DNA from 4 places in the Cellulomonas sp. P4_D11 genome. Region 1 is predicted to be linked to each of the others. Evidence: riboswitches for the same ligand, from Rfam matches in the RefSeq annotation. Region 1 holds a riboswitch; each other region holds the start of a gene.

The links. A riboswitch is a leader RNA that binds a small molecule or an ion and turns the genes downstream of it on or off. The one in region 1 is predicted to bind S-adenosylmethionine.
Region 2: it holds a riboswitch for S-adenosylmethionine, as region 1 does, so the genes downstream of both, AC1DT4_RS18980 (ABC transporter permease) here and AC1DT4_RS03075 (methylenetetrahydrofolate reductase) in region 1, are expected to answer to the same signal.
Region 3: it holds a riboswitch for S-adenosylmethionine, as region 1 does, so the genes downstream of both, AC1DT4_RS12920 (LLM class flavin-dependent oxidoreductase) here and AC1DT4_RS03075 (methylenetetrahydrofolate reductase) in region 1, are expected to answer to the same signal.
Region 4: it holds a riboswitch for S-adenosylmethionine, as region 1 does, so the genes downstream of both, AC1DT4_RS07715 (rhodanese-like domain-containing protein) here and AC1DT4_RS03075 (methylenetetrahydrofolate reductase) in region 1, are expected to answer to the same signal.

The regions. Positions count from the first base shown of each region.
Region 1 is NZ_JBFUIK010000003.1:98,704-102,876, reverse strand. Features, by position in the region: gene AC1DT4_RS03090 (TetR/AcrR family transcriptional regulator) at 1-567, shown strand, start outside; gene AC1DT4_RS03085 (DNA-3-methyladenine glycosylase I) at 637-1,227, shown strand; gene AC1DT4_RS03080 (hypothetical protein) at 1,300-1,515, shown strand; SAM riboswitch class I at 1,683-1,779, shown strand; gene AC1DT4_RS03075 (methylenetetrahydrofolate reductase) at 1,856-2,893, shown strand; gene metE (5-methyltetrahydropteroyltriglutamate--homocysteine S-methyltransferase) at 2,901-4,173, shown strand, end outside.
Region 2 is NZ_JBFUIK010000049.1:5,197-9,369, reverse strand. Features, by position in the region: gene AC1DT4_RS18990 (dipeptide ABC transporter ATP-binding protein) at 1-771, opposite strand, end outside; gene AC1DT4_RS18985 (ABC transporter permease) at 768-1,700, opposite strand; gene AC1DT4_RS18980 (ABC transporter permease) at 1,702-2,703, opposite strand; SAM riboswitch class IV at 2,764-2,871, opposite strand; gene AC1DT4_RS18975 (rhodanese-like domain-containing protein) at 3,062-3,475, shown strand; gene AC1DT4_RS18970 (M20 family metallopeptidase) at 3,472-4,173, shown strand, end outside.
Region 3 is NZ_JBFUIK010000018.1:60,856-65,028, reverse strand. Features, by position in the region: gene AC1DT4_RS12930 (phosphatase PAP2 family protein) at 1-504, opposite strand, end outside; gene AC1DT4_RS12925 (L,D-transpeptidase) at 550-1,425, opposite strand; SAM riboswitch class IV at 1,583-1,700, shown strand; gene AC1DT4_RS12920 (LLM class flavin-dependent oxidoreductase) at 1,913-3,016, shown strand; gene AC1DT4_RS12915 (GNAT family N-acetyltransferase) at 3,018-3,632, shown strand; gene AC1DT4_RS12910 (amino acid ABC transporter permease) at 3,635-4,173, shown strand, end outside.
Region 4 is NZ_JBFUIK010000009.1:47,839-52,011, forward strand. Features, by position in the region: gene AC1DT4_RS07705 (DUF1345 domain-containing protein) at 1-592, opposite strand, end outside; gene AC1DT4_RS07710 (O-succinylhomoserine sulfhydrylase) at 634-1,827, opposite strand; gene AC1DT4_RS07715 (rhodanese-like domain-containing protein) at 1,887-2,300, opposite strand; SAM riboswitch class I at 2,311-2,411, opposite strand; SAM riboswitch class IV at 2,531-2,645, shown strand; gene AC1DT4_RS07720 (aminotransferase class V-fold PLP-dependent enzyme) at 2,691-4,085, shown strand.

The DNA.
Region 1 (4,173 bases):
TCCAAGGACGAGGTGCTCAGCCTCATGTCCGACCGGGCCGCGGGCCGGCCGCCCGTGCTCGGCCCCGAGGTCGGCGGCTGGCGCGAGCGGCTCGAGCTGATCCTCGCCATCCAGCAGCCGATCCTGCGGGCGCACCCGTGGCTCGCCCGGACGACGACCGTGCTGCACGCCGTCGGGCCGGGGCGCCTCGCCTGGATGGAGGGGATGCTCGCGGCCCTGGAGGACACCCCGCTGTCGGAGCGGCAGAAGGTCGGGGCGATCGGGCTGCTGGCCACGCACGCGCTAGACCAGCTGCGGGTCACCGAGGAGCTGACCGGCAGCGCGCGCACCACCGCGGTCGGGTCGGCGAGCGACGCCGAGGAGGCCCCGGACCTGGGCGACCTCATCGGCGTCCTCGCGTCGCCGTCCACCCACCCGGCGCTGCTGCGCGCCTCCGCCGCGGGCGCCTTCTCGTTCGGGCCGGACGACCGGTCCGAACGGACCGACGGGCCCGAGCTCGACTTCGGGACGGTGCTCATCCTCGACGGCATCGACCGGCTGATCGCGCTCGCCGACCCCGCCACCTGAGCCGCCCACAGCCCCCGGCCGTCCACACGGCGCAGAGAGGTGTGGGCGGCGCCGGGCAGACTGCGACGCATGACCTCGACCGACGTCCCGCGCACCGGCCGTTGCTTCGGTGACGGCAACCCCCTCTACGAGCAGTACCACGACGAGGAGTGGGGCGTGCCCGTGCACGGCGAGCACGCCTTGTTCGAGCGGTTCGCGCTCGAGGGCTTCCAGTCCGGCCTCGCCTGGATCACCGTGCTGCGCAAACGGCCCGCGTTCCGGGCGGCGTTCGCCGGGTTCGACCCGGAGGTGGTCGCCGAGTTCGGGGACGACGACGTCGCGCGGCTGATGGCGGACGTGGGCATCGTGCGCAACCGCGCGAAGATCGAGGCGACGATCGCCAACGGCCGCGCGCTGCGCGAGCTGCACGCCGCCGGCGGCACGCTCGACGCAGTCCTGTGGTCGCACGCGCCCGACCGGACCGCGCACGTCCGGCCTGTGACCTGGGCGGACGTCCCGGCGCAGACCGACGAGTCGCGCGCGCTCGCCAAGGAGCTCAAGTCGCTGGGATTCCGCTTCGTCGGACCGGTGACGGCCTACGCCGCGATGCAGGCGTGCGGGGTCGTCGACGACCACCTGGCCACCTGTCCGTCGGCCGCTCGCGATCACCCGCCGGAGTGAGCACTACTCCTGCCGGGTGACGCTGCCGTGGGGGTCTCGGAACCGACTGTGACGCGGACTACAGTGCCGCACATGACGGAGATGCCCGACCACGACAGCCGGCGCGACGCCGTGCGCGCGGCGGCCGAGGCTCTGACGGACAACGTCGTCCCCGACGCCGGGATCCTCGCGGCGGTCCAGGACGGGCTGCTGTCCGTCCCCGCCGGCTCCCCCAGCTCGTGGTTCGACGTGCCGTCGCAGCGCGGCCGTCTGCAGACGAGCACGCTCGCCCCGCGCCGCCCGCACTGACGGGAGACGTGCGCGCCCGCCGGTGAGCGGGCGCGACATTGCGCCGCCCCGGCCGCGCCCGCCCGCGGGCGCGTCGGCGACCTGAGACCGGGGACGCTCGACGGACGCTCACGTCTCACGGACCGAGCATGGTTGCCCAGCATGTGATCGGCGGTCTACCATCGCGCCTACCATCCAGAGCGGCCGAGAGACCTGGCTCGACGACGCCGCAGCAACCCCCCTCCCCGCCGAGGGTGTGGGTGCTTCCGCCAGGGACGATGGAGTGAGCCATGTCCCCGCAGACCGCGTGTCACCGCACCAGCCCGGTGTCGACGACCGCCACCACCGCCACGGGCTCGCCGTGAGCGCCGCCGCCGTGGAACCCCGCACGCCCGGCCTGCACGTCGCGCCCGAGCCGCGCGCGCATACGGCGAACGACCGTCCGACCATCTCGTTCGAGCTCTTCCCCCCGCGCAACCCGGACGCCGCGCCGCGGCTGTGGTCGACCATCCGGGAGCTCGAGTCGGTGCACCCGGACTTCGTCTCGGTGACGTATGGCGCGTCAGGCAAGACCCGGGTCACCACGCGCGCGCTGGTCCGCCGGCTGCTGCGCGAGACGACCCTCAACCCGATCGCCCACCTGACCTGCGTCGGGACGTCGCGCGCGGAGATCACGGAGATCGTCGGGGAGTTCCTCGACGAGGGGCTCCGCTCGTTCCTGGCGCTGCGCGGAGACCCGCCGTCGGACCGCGGCGACTGGGAGGCGCACCCCGACGGCCTGCAGACGGCCGGCGAGCTGGTCGAGCTGCTGCGCGACATCGAGGCCCAGCGCTGCGCCGACAGCCCGTCGCAGGCGGTCCGCGCCCGGGTCCGGCCGCTGTCGGTCGCGGTCGCGGCGTTCCCGCGCGGCAACCACGCCACGGGCGGCACGCGCGCGCAGGACGTGGCGTCGCTGCTGGCCAAGCAGCAGGCCGGCGCTGACTTCGCTATCACGCAGGTCTTCTTCGACGCCGACGACTACCTGGGTATCGTGGCGGAGGCCCGCGAGGCCGGCGTCACCATCCCGATCATCCCGGGCATCATCCCGACCACCGACCCGGCCCGCCTGCTGCGGGTGCAGGAGCTGACCGGCGTCCCCGTGCCGCAGAATCTCCTGGACCTGCTCGGCTCCGCCGACGACGAGCTCGACCGCCACCGCCGGGGGATCCGCGCCAGCGTCGACCTCGTCAACGGCGTCCTGGACGGCGGAGCACCCGGCGTCCACCTGTACACGTTCAACCAGCACCATGCCGCACTTGACCTGCTCGAGGGTGCACACCTCGACGGCGGAGCTCGGACAGCTCCCGACCTGGCCGGATGGCCGCAGGACACGGCACCCGCCCGACCCCCGAGGGACTGAGAACCACATGAGCAACCCGACCTTCCCCGCCAGCTCCGTGCTCGGCTACCCCCGCATCGGCCCCCGCCGCGAGCTCAAGAAGGCCCTCGAGGCCTTCTGGGCCGGTCGCACCACCGCCGACGAGGTCGAGGCGACCGCCGCGGACCTGCGCCGCCGCACGCGCACCCGCCTGGCCGAGCTGGGCCTGGCCACCGACGTGCCGGCCATCCCGAGCGCGTTCTCGTTCTACGACCACGTGCTCGACGCCACCGCCGTGGTCGGCGCCGTGCCGGCCCGTTTCGCGGACGTGGTCGGCGCCGACGGCGCGCTCGACCTCGCCGGCTACTCGACCGTGGCCCGCGGTCGCGGCGACGACCTGCCGCTCGAGATGACCAAGTGGTTCGACACCAACTACCACTACCTGGTCCCCGAGATCGGCCCGGAGACCACGTTCCGGTTCGCCAGCGACCGCCCGGTCCGGGAGTTCACGGAGGCGCTGGCGGACGGCGTGCTCACGCGGCCGGTCCTCGTCGGCCCCGTCACGTACCTCGCCCTGGCCAAGGCGACCGAGGACGCACCCGAGGGCTTCGCGCCGATCGACCGCCTGGCCGACCTGCTGCCCGTCTACGCGGAGCTGCTGGAGGCCCTCGCCGCCGCCGGCGCCACCTGGGTCCAGCTGGAGGAGCCGGCCCTGGTCTCCGACTCGGTCGCCGTCCCGGCCGAGCAGCTGCTCGCGTCCGTCATCGAGGCGTACCGCGCGCTGGCCACCGACCTGACCCGCCCGCAGCGCCCGGCGATCCTCGTCGCGGCGCCCTACGGCGACCTCGGCGCGGCGTTCCCGGTGCTCGCCGCCACCGACGTCGAGGCCATCGGCATCGACCTGGTCCGCGGCCACGCGCCGACGGAGAAGGTCCCCGGCCTCGAGACCAAGACGCTGGTCGCCGGCGTGATCGACGGCCACAACATCTGGCGCGCCGACCTCGACGCCAAGCTGGCCGTCCTCGAGCAGCTCGAGGGCCTCGGCGCCGCCGCGGTGACCGTCGGCACCTCGACGTCGCTGTTCCACGTCCCGCACACGCTCGAGGACGAGCCGAACCTCGACGCGACGCTGAAGACCTGGCTCGCGTTCGCCGACGAGAAGGTCGTCGAGGTCGTCACGCTCGCCGAGGGCCTGACCGAGGGTCGCGAGGCCATCCACGAGCAGCTGCTCGCCGCGTCCGACGCGGTCAGCTCGCGCCGCACGGCGCCCGGCGTGGTCAACCCGGCCGTGCGCGACCGCGTGGCGGCGCTCGACGAGTCCG
Region 2 (4,173 bases), on a different contig from region 1:
GGCCAGCAGCGCGCGGGTGTAGGGGTCGCTCGGCGAGCCGAGCACCTGGTCGGGCGTGCCCTCCTCGACCACCCGCCCCTGGGACATGACGACGATCCGGTCCGCGCGGTCCGCGGCGACGCCGAGGTCGTGCGTGATGAGGAGCACGCCCGTCCCGGTCCCGGTCGTCAGCTGCTCGAGGTGGTCGAGGATCTGGCGCTGCACGGTGACGTCGAGCGCGCTCGTCGGCTCGTCGGCCACCAGCAGGCGTGGCTGCGCCGCGAGCGCGATGGCGATGAGCACGCGCTGCCGCATGCCGCCGGACAGCTCGTGCGGGTACTGCCGGGCCCGGACCTCCGGGTCGCTCAGCCCAGCCCGGCGGAGGGCCTCGACGGCCTCGATGGCGGCGTTCCTGCGGTCGGCGAGGCCGTGGATGCGCAGCACCTCGGCCACCTGCTCGCCCACGCGGGTGACGGGGTTGAGCGAGACGGTCGGGTCCTGCGGGACCAGCCCGACGAGCAGGCCGCGGACGGTGCGCAGCTCGCGCTGCGAGGCGCGCGCCATGTCGTGGCCCAGCAGGTCGATGCTGCCGTGGTCGATGACGGCGGCGGGGGCGAGCAGCCGGACCACGGCCGCGGCGGTGGTCGACTTGCCGGACCCGGACTCACCTACCACGGCGACCGTCTCGCCCGCGTCGACGTGCAGCGACACGTCCCGGACCGCGCGGACCGTCCCGCGGCGGGCCTGGTAGGCGACCGCGAGGTCGGTGACGGTGAGCAGGCGCTCGCTCATGCCGCACCTCCGTCCGGGCGGTCGAGGGCACGGGAGATCCGGCCGGCGGCCAGCACGCTGACGGCGATGGTCAGGCCGGGCAGCGTCGTCAGCCACCAGGACGTCCGCAGGTAGTCGCGGCCTCCGGACACGAGCGCACCCCATTCCGGCGCGGGCGGCGGGGCGCCATAGCCGAGGAAGCTCAGGGCCGACACGGCCAGGATCGCCGCCCCGAGCTGGAGGGCGGCCAGGACCACCACGGGCCCGGCGGCGTTGGGCAGCACGTGGCGGAACAGGACGGACCACCACCGGCTGCCGCCCGCGTGCGCGGCCTCCACGTACACCGAGGACCGCACCCGCAGCACCTCGGAGCGCATGATGCGCGCGACCGTGGCAACGCTGGCCAGGCCGACGGCGATCGCGACCTTGACGGTGCCGAAGCCGAGCGCCGTGATGAGCGCGAGCGAGAGCAGGAGCGCCGGGATGGACAGCAGCACGTCGACCGCGCGCATCACGACATCGTCGAACAGGCCGCCGACGAAGCCGGCCACCAGGCCGACGAGCGCGCCGACCAGCAGGCCGACCCCGACGGCGACGAGCGCGGCCTCGAGGGTCAGCTGCGTGCCGTGCACCACCCGCGTGTACAGGTCGCGGCCCAGCTGGTCGGTGCCGAACCAGTGCGCCGCCGACGGTGCCTGCAGCTTGTCGGCCGGCACGCCCGTGAGCGGGTCGCCGGGGGCGAGCACCTGCGGCACGAACGCGGCCACCAGCACGAGGGCGAGCCAGGCGATGGCGAGCAGCAGCCCGGGCCGGTGCGCGAGCTCGCCCACCCAGGCGAGCCGTCCGGGGGTCGCGGCGTCCTGCCGGTCGCGCAGCGCGTCCGCCAGGCGGTCGGCCGAGGTGGCGGCGAAGTCGTCGGCTGCCGGCCTCTGGTCGAGGACGTCGGTCATCTCACACCCCCGCCGTCACGGGCCGGCGGGCCGGCGCGGCCTCGGCGGGCGCCGCGGCGGGCCTCGGCTGCCGCGACCGCCGGACGATCCTCGGGTCGAGCAGCGGGTACAGCAGGTCGACCGCGAGGTTGACCAGCACGAACACGGCGGCGGCGAAGAGCACGATGCCCTGCACCACGGGGATGTCCTGGGCGCCGACCGAGGTGGCGGTGAGTCGGCCGATCCCGGCGCGGGAGAACACGGTCTCGGTGACCACCGCGCCCGCGAGGAGCTCGCCGATGACCAGGCCGACCACCGTGAGCGCGGGCAGCGAGGCGTTGCGCAGCGCGTGCCGGAAGTGCACGCGCCCCGGTCCGGCGCCCTTGGCGCGCGCGGTGTCGACGTACGGCTGGCCCAGGGTGTGCCGCAGGGAGCGGGAGAGCATCTGCGCGATGAGCGCGGCGGTCGGCACCGCGAGGGTCACGGCGGGCAGCACGATCGAGGCGAACCCCTTGTTGCCCACGGCCGGGAAGATCGGGTTCGCGAACGAGAACCACTGCACGAGCATCAGACCGAACCAGAAGGACGGGATGGCGACGCCGAGCGGCGGGAGGCCCAGCAGCGCGTTGGCCAGGCCACGGCTGCGGGCAAGGGTGGCGACGACCGCCAGCCCGCCGCCCAGCACCAGCGCCAGCACGAACGCCGCGCCGGCGATGGCGGCCGTGGGCGGGATCGCCTCGGCGATCAGCGCCGCCACGGGCCGGTGCAGGACGACGGACGTGCCGAGGTCGCCGCGCAGCAGGGCGCCCAGCTGCGTCACGTACTGCACGGGCAGCGGCTGGTCCAGCCCGTACTGCGCCCGCAGCGCGTCCAGCTGCTCGGGCGTGACGTCGGACGACTCGCCCCCGTACATGAGCGAGACGGGGTCGCCGGGCAGCGCGTAGAGCACGACGAACGCCACCGACCAGGCGGCCCAGAGCACCAGGACCGCCTGCCCGAGGCGGGTGGCGACGTAGCGGTTCATCTCACGTCCCGGAAGGAGGCGTGCATCGGAGGTCCTCGATCTGCCGGACCGGGTCCGACGGGTCTGTGCTTGCACGGCGGGCGCCGTGCCGGGTCGTCACCTGGAGCACCCCGTCACGCGAAGGGTTGCTGCCCGACCAACCAGGGTTTGACGTCGGGGCTCGAGACCGCGGCGAAGGTAGGCACGCCGTCCGCCGTCGTCAACGGTCCTGTCGGACGTCTCAGTAGATGGACACGGCGCCCGTATCCCGGAATGTGAGAACGCGGGAGTGATCGTTGACATCTCGGTCGGCCGCGCCGGACCCTCCAGCGCCGCGCTGACCAGCGCACGGCCCTCGCCCTGCCAGAGGAGACCGACCATGACCGACACCACCTCCCGCGCCGGCGCGCCGGCCGAGCACCTGAGCCTCGAGGAGGCCGCGGCCCTGGCGCCCGTGGTGAGCCCGACGGAGGCCGCCGAGCGCGTGGCCGCGGGCGCCTTCCTCGTCGACGTGCGCAGCGAGCTCGGGCGCTCCCGCACGGGCGCCATCCCCGGCGCGACGGTCGCCGACCGGTACGCGATCGAGGAGGAGTTCGACCTCACCGCCGCCACCAGGCACGCGCCCGTCGTGTCCCTGGACACGCCGATCGTGGTCGTCTGCGGCTCGGTGCGCGGGTCCGGGCCGGTCGCCGCCGAGCTCCGGGCCAGGGGCTTCACCGACGTCGTCCACGTCGAGGGCGGCTTCCCCGCGTGGAAGGACGCCGGGCTGCCGGCCGAGGCGCCCGTCGGATGACCACCCCGTCCACCGCGTTCCTCGACGAGCTCCGTGCGCTCACCGAGCGACGTCGCGCCTCGTTCGTGCCGCTGACCTCGCCGTTCGCGGGCGCCGACGAGCCCGCGCGCGCCCGCGTGCGGGCGGCGGCGAAGGCGGGGGAGTCGGACGTGCTCGACGTGGCCCACGCGATCCACGCGCACCCGGAGGAGGCGTTCCGCGAGGTCCGCTCGGTCGCCACGGTCGCGGACCTGCTGGGCCGGCACGGCGTGCCCTCCACGGTGGGCTCGCACGGGTTGTCGACGTCGCTGCGGGCCGGCCTGACCGCCGACGGACCCGACGACGGCGCGCCGCGCGCGGAGGCCGGCCCGACGATCGCGATCCTCGCCGAGTACGACGCCCTGCCCGGCCTCGGTCACGCGTGCGGCCATCACCTGATCGTGGGCGCGGCGGCGGGAGCGTTCCTCGCGCTGCGGCAGGCTGTCGCGGACGGGCTCGAGCTGCCCGGCCGGGTGCTGCTGCTGGGCACGCCCGCGGAGGAGGGCAGCTCGGGCAAGGAGATCCTGGCGCGCAACGGGTTCTTCGCGGGGGTCGACGCCGCGATCATGGTCCACCCGTTCGGCTACGACGTCGTCGACCACCCGTTCCTCGGCCGGCGGCAGCTCCGCGTGACGTACCGCGGGGTTGCCGCGCACGCGTCGGCCAGCCCGTTCATGGGC
Region 3 (4,173 bases), on a different contig from region 1:
GACGACGATCCGCCCGCGACGCCCGAGCAGGGGCCAGACCAGCAGGGTCAGCGTCAGGGCGACGGCGGCCGTGTTGGTCGCGTGGCCGGACGGGAAGCTCGACCCGGGGGCGTGCTCCAGGGCGTCCTCGACCACCGGCCGCGCCCGCTGCACCAGCCCCTTGGCGCCCAGCTGCACCGCCCAGGCGGCCATGATCGTGAGGAACGCCCACAGCGCTCGCGTGGTCAGGCCGTGGCGGCGCCACACCCAGACGCAGACCAGCGTGGCGGCCAGGTTCACCCACTTGGCCTGGAAGATCTGCTGCCAGGCGACCAGCGCCTGCTCGAGGCCGGGGTGCGCGCGCGTGAAGTCGGTCGCGGCCTCGATCGCCTGCCGGTCGAGGCGCAGCACGTCGTCGACCTGCGCGCGCACAAAGTAGGCGAGCACGGCGACGGGGACCGTGAACGCGATCCCGAACAGCGCGGCGCGCACCAGTGCACGGCGGCGGAGCGGGAGCGGACGCATCCCCGGAGGTTAGGGGCGCGGCGGCGGGTCCGCCCGTCGAACCGCTCAGCCGACCGTCGTCACGACCGTCCCGGCCGGTGCCTGCCAGAGGACGTCGAGGACGTCGTCGGCCACCCGGACGCAGCCGTTGGAGACGGCGCCCGTGCCGCGCAGCGTCGTCGTGTGGATGGCCGTGGCCGATGTGTGCGTCTTCTTGTCGTAGTCGTCCATGGTCTCGCTCTGGGTCGACAGGAGCAGGACGCGCGGCGTGGTGGTACCCGGTTCCAGCCAGCGCGTGCCCACCAGGAACGCGGGCACGTGCGGGGTCGGCTTGTCGGGGCTGCCCGTCGCCTTCACCGGGAGGACCCGGGTCGTGGTGCCGTCGTCGACCGTGATCGTCTGCGCGGTCGTGTCGACCTGGACGGTCCAGCTGGTGCCCGCCGCCTCGGTGTCGGCCGAGTCGATCCACGCGCTGCGGTCGTTGACCTGGGACGGGTCCTGGCTGGGCAGGGCGCCGCGCGTGGCGAGCATGACGCGCAACCACCGCCCCCGCTGGTCGATCACGGGCAGCGTGGTGCGGACCGAGAGGGTGAGGGCCGGCACGACGCCCACGGCCGCGCCGGCGGGTGCCACGCGCGCGGCCGTGTCGCGGACGACGACGGCGGTCTGCCACCGGCCGAGCGCCGGGTCGTCGCTGGCGCGCTGCGTGAGCCCGTCCGTGCCGGGCAGCCCGGCCACGACGTGCAGGGGGTCGGTGACCGGCAGGGCGGAGAGGTCGGCGGGCGGCGGCACGGCCACCGCGGGGGCGGCCGCCTTCGCGACCGTCACCGGGGCGGCGACAACCACGGGCGCCGGGGGGATCTCGGCCGGGGCGGCCGAGCATCCTCCGGCCAGGACGAGCACCGCGGTCGTGACGAGGGCGCCGAGCGTCGTGCGTGTCACGCGCCCCCACCTCCGCCCGAGGGACACCGTCCCGAGAGGTCATCGTGCGCCCCCGTCGCGGGATCCCGCAAAGCGCCCGATTGTCGGACGTCGGATCTCACGATGTGGTCGGGTGTTTGACGGTCACGCGGACCCTGTCTAAATTCCCTACCAATAAGGTCAAGATTTCCAGTGCGAAGCCCCGGCTAGCTGGATGGCAACCCTCCGCGTGGCGGGGTGCCCCGGGTGAGGACCTGGTCACGGTGGTCCGGTGCCGCCGTCGACAACATGCGAGCCCCGGCAGCCGCCGGGACGAGAGGACGGACCATGGACGCGACCGGGACCACCGCCCGTTCGATGCTGACGCGTTCCTGTCCGGCCCTCTGTCGCCGCTGACCGGCTGACCCACCCCTCCGCACGCCCCGCGACCGGGGCGCGCGACGCGTACCCCGACGCGCCCGGCGCTCGGCGAGGCGCGCCCTGAACCAGCACCCCGAACGGATCACCCATGTCCCGTCACGCCCATCTCGGCATCGATCTCAGCGACACCGGCGCCCACGCCGCCGCCTGGCGCGACCACGGCTCGCAGGGCCAGCGGCTGTTCGACGCCGCCCGCCTGCTCGAGCTGGTGGCCGTCGCCCAGCGCGGAGCGCTCGACTTCGTGGTCTTCGACGACGACTTCGCGCTGCGTCCCAGCCGGAACACCACCCTGCAGGGCCGGCTCGACGCGGCGCTCGTCGCGGCCCGGCTCGCGCCCCGCACGTCCGGCATCGGGCTCGTGTCCACCGTCGGCACCACCCACACCGCGCCGGCCCACGTGGCGAAGGCGATCGCGACCATCGACCAGGTGAGCGACGGCCGCGCCGGCTGGCAGATCGGCTGGGACACGCGGATCGACGACGTGCCGACGGCCGGCCCGCGGTCTGTCGCGGTCGAGCAGTCGGCGGTCGCGGCTGCGTCGGAGGCGGCCGGGGTGGTCGGGCGGCACTGGGACCGTGGCGACGACGCGGTCGCACCGTCGGCGCGGCCCCGGTTCGTCGCGCACGACKGGGTGCACTTCGCGCCGAAGCCCGCCGCCGCCGCGTCGCGCCCGCCGCAGGGGCGTCCGCCGGTCGTCGTGCGGGCCGGCACGGCCGCCTCGCTCGAGCTCGCCGGGCGGCACGCGGACGTCGTGCGGGTCCGGGCGACGGGTCCCGACGAGGCCGCGCAGGCGCGGGTGCGCGTGCTGGCCGCCGTCGCCGCGGCCGGCCGGGACCCGCGGGACGTCCGGGTGCTGGTGGACGCCCACCTCGTCGTCGGACCGGACCGGGCGAGCGCCCAGGCCCGGCACGAGCTGCTCGCCGACCTCGACGGCGTCGACACCGGCACCCTGTCGTTCGTCGGCACCACCGCGGGCTTCGCGGAGCTGGTCTCCACCTGGGTGGACGACGAGATCGCCGACGGGTTCGTCGTGCGTCCGGCGTCGGTGCACACCGACCTGCCGGCCCTCGTCGACGGCGTCGTGCCCCTGCTGCGTGCGGCCGACCGCTTCCGCGCCGCCTACCCGGGCACCACGCTGCGCGACACGCTGGGCCTCCCGCTCGCCGCCGCCCGCTACGCCGCGACGGCCTGACATGACGACGACCGCTGCCAGGACGGAGCTCACCGTCGGCTCGTTCGGCCTGCTCGACGACGAGGTCCGGCCCCTGCTGGACGAGCTCGCGCACGAGTACTCGTCGCGCTACGGAGACCACTTCGGCGTCGACGCCCTGCGCCAGGAGCTCGAGCGCTACCCGGCCCACCAGTTCGCGGCGCCCGACGGAGACCTGATCCTCCTGCTCGAGGACGGCGTGGCCGTCGCCGGCGGCGCGTACCGGCTGCGCGCCGAGCCCGAGCTGGGGGACGCCGCCCGGCTGACCCGTCCCGGGACGCGCGACGCCGACGGGCTGCCGACCGTGCGGACCGCCGAGTACAAGCGGATCTGGACCAGCTCGGCGCACCGCCGTCGCGGGCTCTCGCGCCGGGTGCTCGCCGAGCTCGAGGCCCGCGCGGTGGCCGCCGGCTACCAGCGGCTCTACCTCACCACCGGGCCGCGCCAGCCCGAGGCCGCCGCGCTCTACCTCGCGACCGGCTTCACGCCCCTGTTCGACACCACCGCGGAGCCGGAGGACATCGGGCCGCTCGCGTTCGAGAAGTGGCTCTGTACGGACCCGCCCCCGTCCCGTCCGTCTCCCACCTCCCCGGAGTGACCGTGTCCACCGCCTATCTGCACCAGGACGAGTCCCTCGTCCTGTCCCCCCCACCCGTCCGCGAACCTGCCGACGAGCCCCGCGTCGTCGCGGCCCGCCACCCCGGCCGCTGGATCGCCACGGCCGTCGTGGCCGTCCTGGTCGCGATGGTCATCAGCTCGCTGGTGACCAACCCCCGCTGGGAGTGGTCCGTCGTCTGGCAGTACCTCACCTGGCCGTCCGTGCTCGACGGCCTCTGGGGCACGCTGCGGCTGACCGCCGCCTCGGCCGTGGTCGGGTTCGGGCTGGGCGCCGTGCTCGCGCTCATGCGGCTGTCCCGCTCCCCCCTGCTGCGGTCGGTGTCGTGGGCCTACATCTGGGTGTTCCGGTCCGTGCCGCTGATCCTGCAGCTGCTGCTCTGGTACAACCTCGCGTACCTGTACCCGACCCTCACGCTCGGGGTGCCGTTCGGGCCCTCGTTCGTCGGGTTCGACACGCTCGACGTCATCGACAAGTTCGGCGCCGCGGTGCTCGGGCTCGGGCTGTCGCAGGCCGCGTACGC
Region 4 (4,173 bases), on a different contig from region 1:
TGACCAGCAGCGCGATGATCACGGTCCCGAACAGGTAGCTGAGCAGCGCGTGCCCGAGCGCGGTCCGGCGCATCGACGACGAGCCCAGGTCGGTGTCGGAGATGGCGAAGCTCATGCCGACGGTCACGGCGACGTACGCGAAGTCGGTGTACCGCGGCGCCTCTCGCATGTGGAAGTCGATCCCACCGGCGCCGTCGGTCAGGTACATGCGCGCGTACCGCAGCGCGAACACCGTGTGGATCGCGGCCCACGACGCCAGCACGCTGGCGAGCACGGCGATCGTCGGCAGCAGCTGGCCGATCTCCTTCTCGACCAGCACGACGACGACCCCGACCAGGGTGACCAGCGCCGCGGCGAGGACGACGGCGTGCGCGCCGAACCGGGTGGGCTCCTCGCGCGTGGCGTGCGACGCGGTGTCGTCGGGACCCATCGGCGCGACCGCCGCCCAGGTCCACACGACGAACACCGCGGCCACGGTCGCCCAGCCGGCGAGGACCGCGGCGACCGCCGACGTCCAGCCGACGACGGCGGCGACGACCACCCCGGCCAGCACTCCGACCAGGAGTCGGACCAGCGACGACGAGTTGCTCACGCCGCCAGTGTTCCGCTCCCGACGGCGGGATCAGGGAGGTGTCACCCCAGTGTGTCGAGCGCCTGCGTCAGGTCGTCGATGAGGTCCGCCGGGTCCTCGAGGCCCACCGACAGCCGCACGGTCGACTCGCCGATGCCGACGGCCGCGCGCCCCTCGGGGCCCAGCTTGCGGTGCGTCGTCGTCGCCGGGTGCGTGACCATCGACTTGGCGTCGCCGAGGTTGTTGGAGATGTCGACGATCCGCAGCGCGTCGAGCACGCCGAACGTCACCTTCTTGGCGACGTCGGGCTGCGCGCCCGCCGGCACTGCGAGGTTGAACGTCACGACGGTCCCGCCGCCGGACTGCTGCGCGAGCGCGAGCTCGTGCTGCGGGTGGCTCGCCAGGTACGGGTAGCGGACCAGCGACACGCCGGGCTGCTGCTCGAGCCAGGTCGCCACCTGCAGGGCCGACGCCGTCTGGTGCCGCACGCGCAGCGACAGCGTCTCGAGGCCCTTGAGCAGCACCCACGCGTTGAACGCCGACAGCGACGGCCCGGTGTTCCGGATGAGCGTCTGCACCGGCCCGTGGATGTACTCGTCGGTGCCCAGGATCGCGCCGCCGAGCACCCGCCCCTGGCCGTCGATGTGCTTGGTCGCCGAGTACACGACGACGTCCGCGCCGAGCTCGAGGGGCCGCGAGAGCACCGGGGTGGCGAACACGTTGTCGACGACGACGGTCGCGCCGGCGGCGTGCGCCAGCCGGCTGACGGCGGCGATGTCGACCAGGTCCTGCATGGGGTTGGACGGCGTCTCGAAGAACACGACGTCCGCCGGCGTCGAGAGCGCCTCCTCCCACTGCGAGAGCTCGTGCCCGTCGACGTAGTCGGTGCGCACGCCCCACTTGGCCAGGATCTCCTCGAAGATCACGACGGTCGACCCGAACAGCGCGCGCGCGGACACGATGCGCGACCCCGACTGCACGAGCGCGGCGAGCGACGTGAACACCGCGGACATGCCCGACGCCGTCGCGAACGCCGCCTCGGCGCCCTCGAGCAGCCGCAGGCGCTCCTCGAACGTGGACACCGTCGGGTTGTTGTAGCGGCTGTAGAGGAACCGGTCGGCCTCGCCGGCGAACGCGGCCTCGGCCTCCGCGGCGGCGTCGTAGACGTACCCCTGCGTCAGGAAGATCGCCTCGGAGGTCTCCTGGAACTGCGAGCGGACCAGCCCGCCGCGCACGGCGAGGGTGTCGGGCCGCAGGTCGGTGCGCGGGGCGCGGCGGTCGTCCCAGTCGCCGGGGCCGGGGACGCGCCGGGGGTTCACGCCTGCCGCCACGGCAGGCCGGCGGCGCGCCAGCCGGAGTGACCGCGGTGACCGTCGGGGCCGACGTCACCCTCGAAGCCCTCGAGCACGTTGTAGGCCGGGCCCAGGCCCGCGGCGGTCGCGGCCTGCGCGGCGGCGATCGACCGGACGCCGGAGCGGCACAGGAACACCACGGGTCGACCGGCCCCGACGCCGGCGTCGGCGAGCTGCTTGAGGAACTGTGGGTTGGGCCGTCCCGACGGGTAGGAGACCCACTCGACCAGGGCCGCGCGCCCGTCGAGCGCCGCGGAGTCGGGGATGCCGACGTACCGCCACTCGGCGTCCGTGCGGACGTCGACGAGCACGGCGGTCTCGTCGGACGTCAGGAGGTCCCAGGCCTGCTGGGGGGTCAGGTCACCGGCGTAGCTCATCAACGGCCTCGTCTCATCGGTCCTGGCGGTAGCACCCTCGGCCGGGCACGTGGTGCCCGCGGGTTGCTGCGGCGTCGTCGAGCCAGATCTCTCAGCCGCTCTGGATGGTGCCGGTGATGCTACGCGCGGTCGGCAGGTCCGAACCAACTGGTGGACACGGTGTCCCGTCAGGCGAGACGAACCGCGCGGTGCGTTGACAGGTGCCGCGGGCTGCCGCGACCCTCGTTGCAGGTCATGAGCGCCAGCGTCAAGCCCCGGCTCGCTGGCCGGCAACCCTCCTCCGCGGTGGGGTGCCCCGGGTGACGACCTGGCCGCGCCCCGTCCGGGGTTCGGCAAGCGCGGGGTCCCACCTGTCGAGGGTGTCCCCCCGGAACGTGTCGGAGGACCACCATGACCATCATCGCCGAGCGCACCTCGTGTGCTTCCGTCGACGTCGTGGGTGCGCTGCTCCCCGTCGTCGGCGGCACCACCACCGTCCCGCTCGTGGACGGCACCCAGCGCGTGTACGCCAACCTCGACTACGCCGCCAGCGCGCCCGCGCTCGAGGCTGTCGCGGCGCGCGTGACCGAGGTGCTGCCGCTCTACGCCTCCGTGCACCGCGGCGCCGGGTACCTGTCGCAGGTGTCCACCGCGCTGTACGAGTCCGCGCGGCAGACGATCGCGCGGTTCGTCGACGCGCGTCCCGACGACGTCGCGATCATCACGCGCAACACCACGGACTCCCTCAACCTGCTGGCCGGCGTCGTGCCGTCCGGCGGTCGGGTGCTGGTGCTGGACGTCGAGCACCACGCCAACCTGCTGCCCTGGGTGCAGTCGTCCGAGCGGCACGGCAACCGCACGACGATCCTGCCCATCCGCGACACCGTGGCCGCGACCCTCGATGCCCTGCGCGCCGAGCTCGCCCGGCAGCCGTACGCCCTGGTCACCGTCACGGGCGCCTCCAACGTGACGGGGGAGGCGCTGCCGATCGACGAGGTCGTCGCACTCGCCCACGCCGAGGGCGCCCGGGTCGCGGTCGACGGCGCGCAGCTGGTCCCGCACCGGGGCTTCTCGCTGACGTCGACGGACGCCGACTACGTCGCCTTCTCGGGCCACAAGACGTACGCACCGTTCGGCGCGGGGGCCCTCGTCGGCCGCCGCGACTGGCTCGACACGGGCACGCCGTACCTCGCAGGGGGAGGTGCGGTGCGCGACGTGCGGACCGATCGGACGGTCTGGCAGCCGGCGCCGGCGCGGCACGAGGCGGGCTCGCCGAACGTGCTCGGCGCGATCGCCCTGGCCGAGGCGTGCGACCAGCTGGCGGCCCTCCCCGCCGGCGCCCTCGCCGCGCACGAGGAGGCGCTGCGGGCGCGGCTCGTCGAGGGGCTCTCGGGCATCGACGGTGTCGAGATCGCGCGCATCTGGCCGGACTCCGCGGCGCCGGTCGGCGTCCTCACGTTCACCGTGCCGGGTCACGACCCGGGCCTGGTCGCCGCGTACCTCGCCGCCGAGCACGGCATCGGCGTCCGCGACGGCCGCTTCTGCGCGCACCCGCTGCTCGCGCACCTCGGCGCGTCGGGCGGCGCCATCCGCGCGTCGGTGGGCGTCGGGACGACGAGCGAGGCCGTCGACCGCCTGGTCGAGGCGCTCACCGCGTACCTCGCGTCAGGTCCGGCCGTCCGGTACGAGGTGGTCGACGGCTGCTGGGCGGTCGTCGACGACACGCGCCCGCTGCTCGCCGTGCACGGCCTGGACCACCTGGCCGCGACAGCCGCAGCCGCCTGCGGCCCGGCCCTGGACGACTGACCGCCGCCCTGCCACCCCCCGGCCCGCCCGACCGAGAACGTCACTTCGCCGCCAGAACGTCACTTCGAGGTGCCGTTCTCCCGGCGAA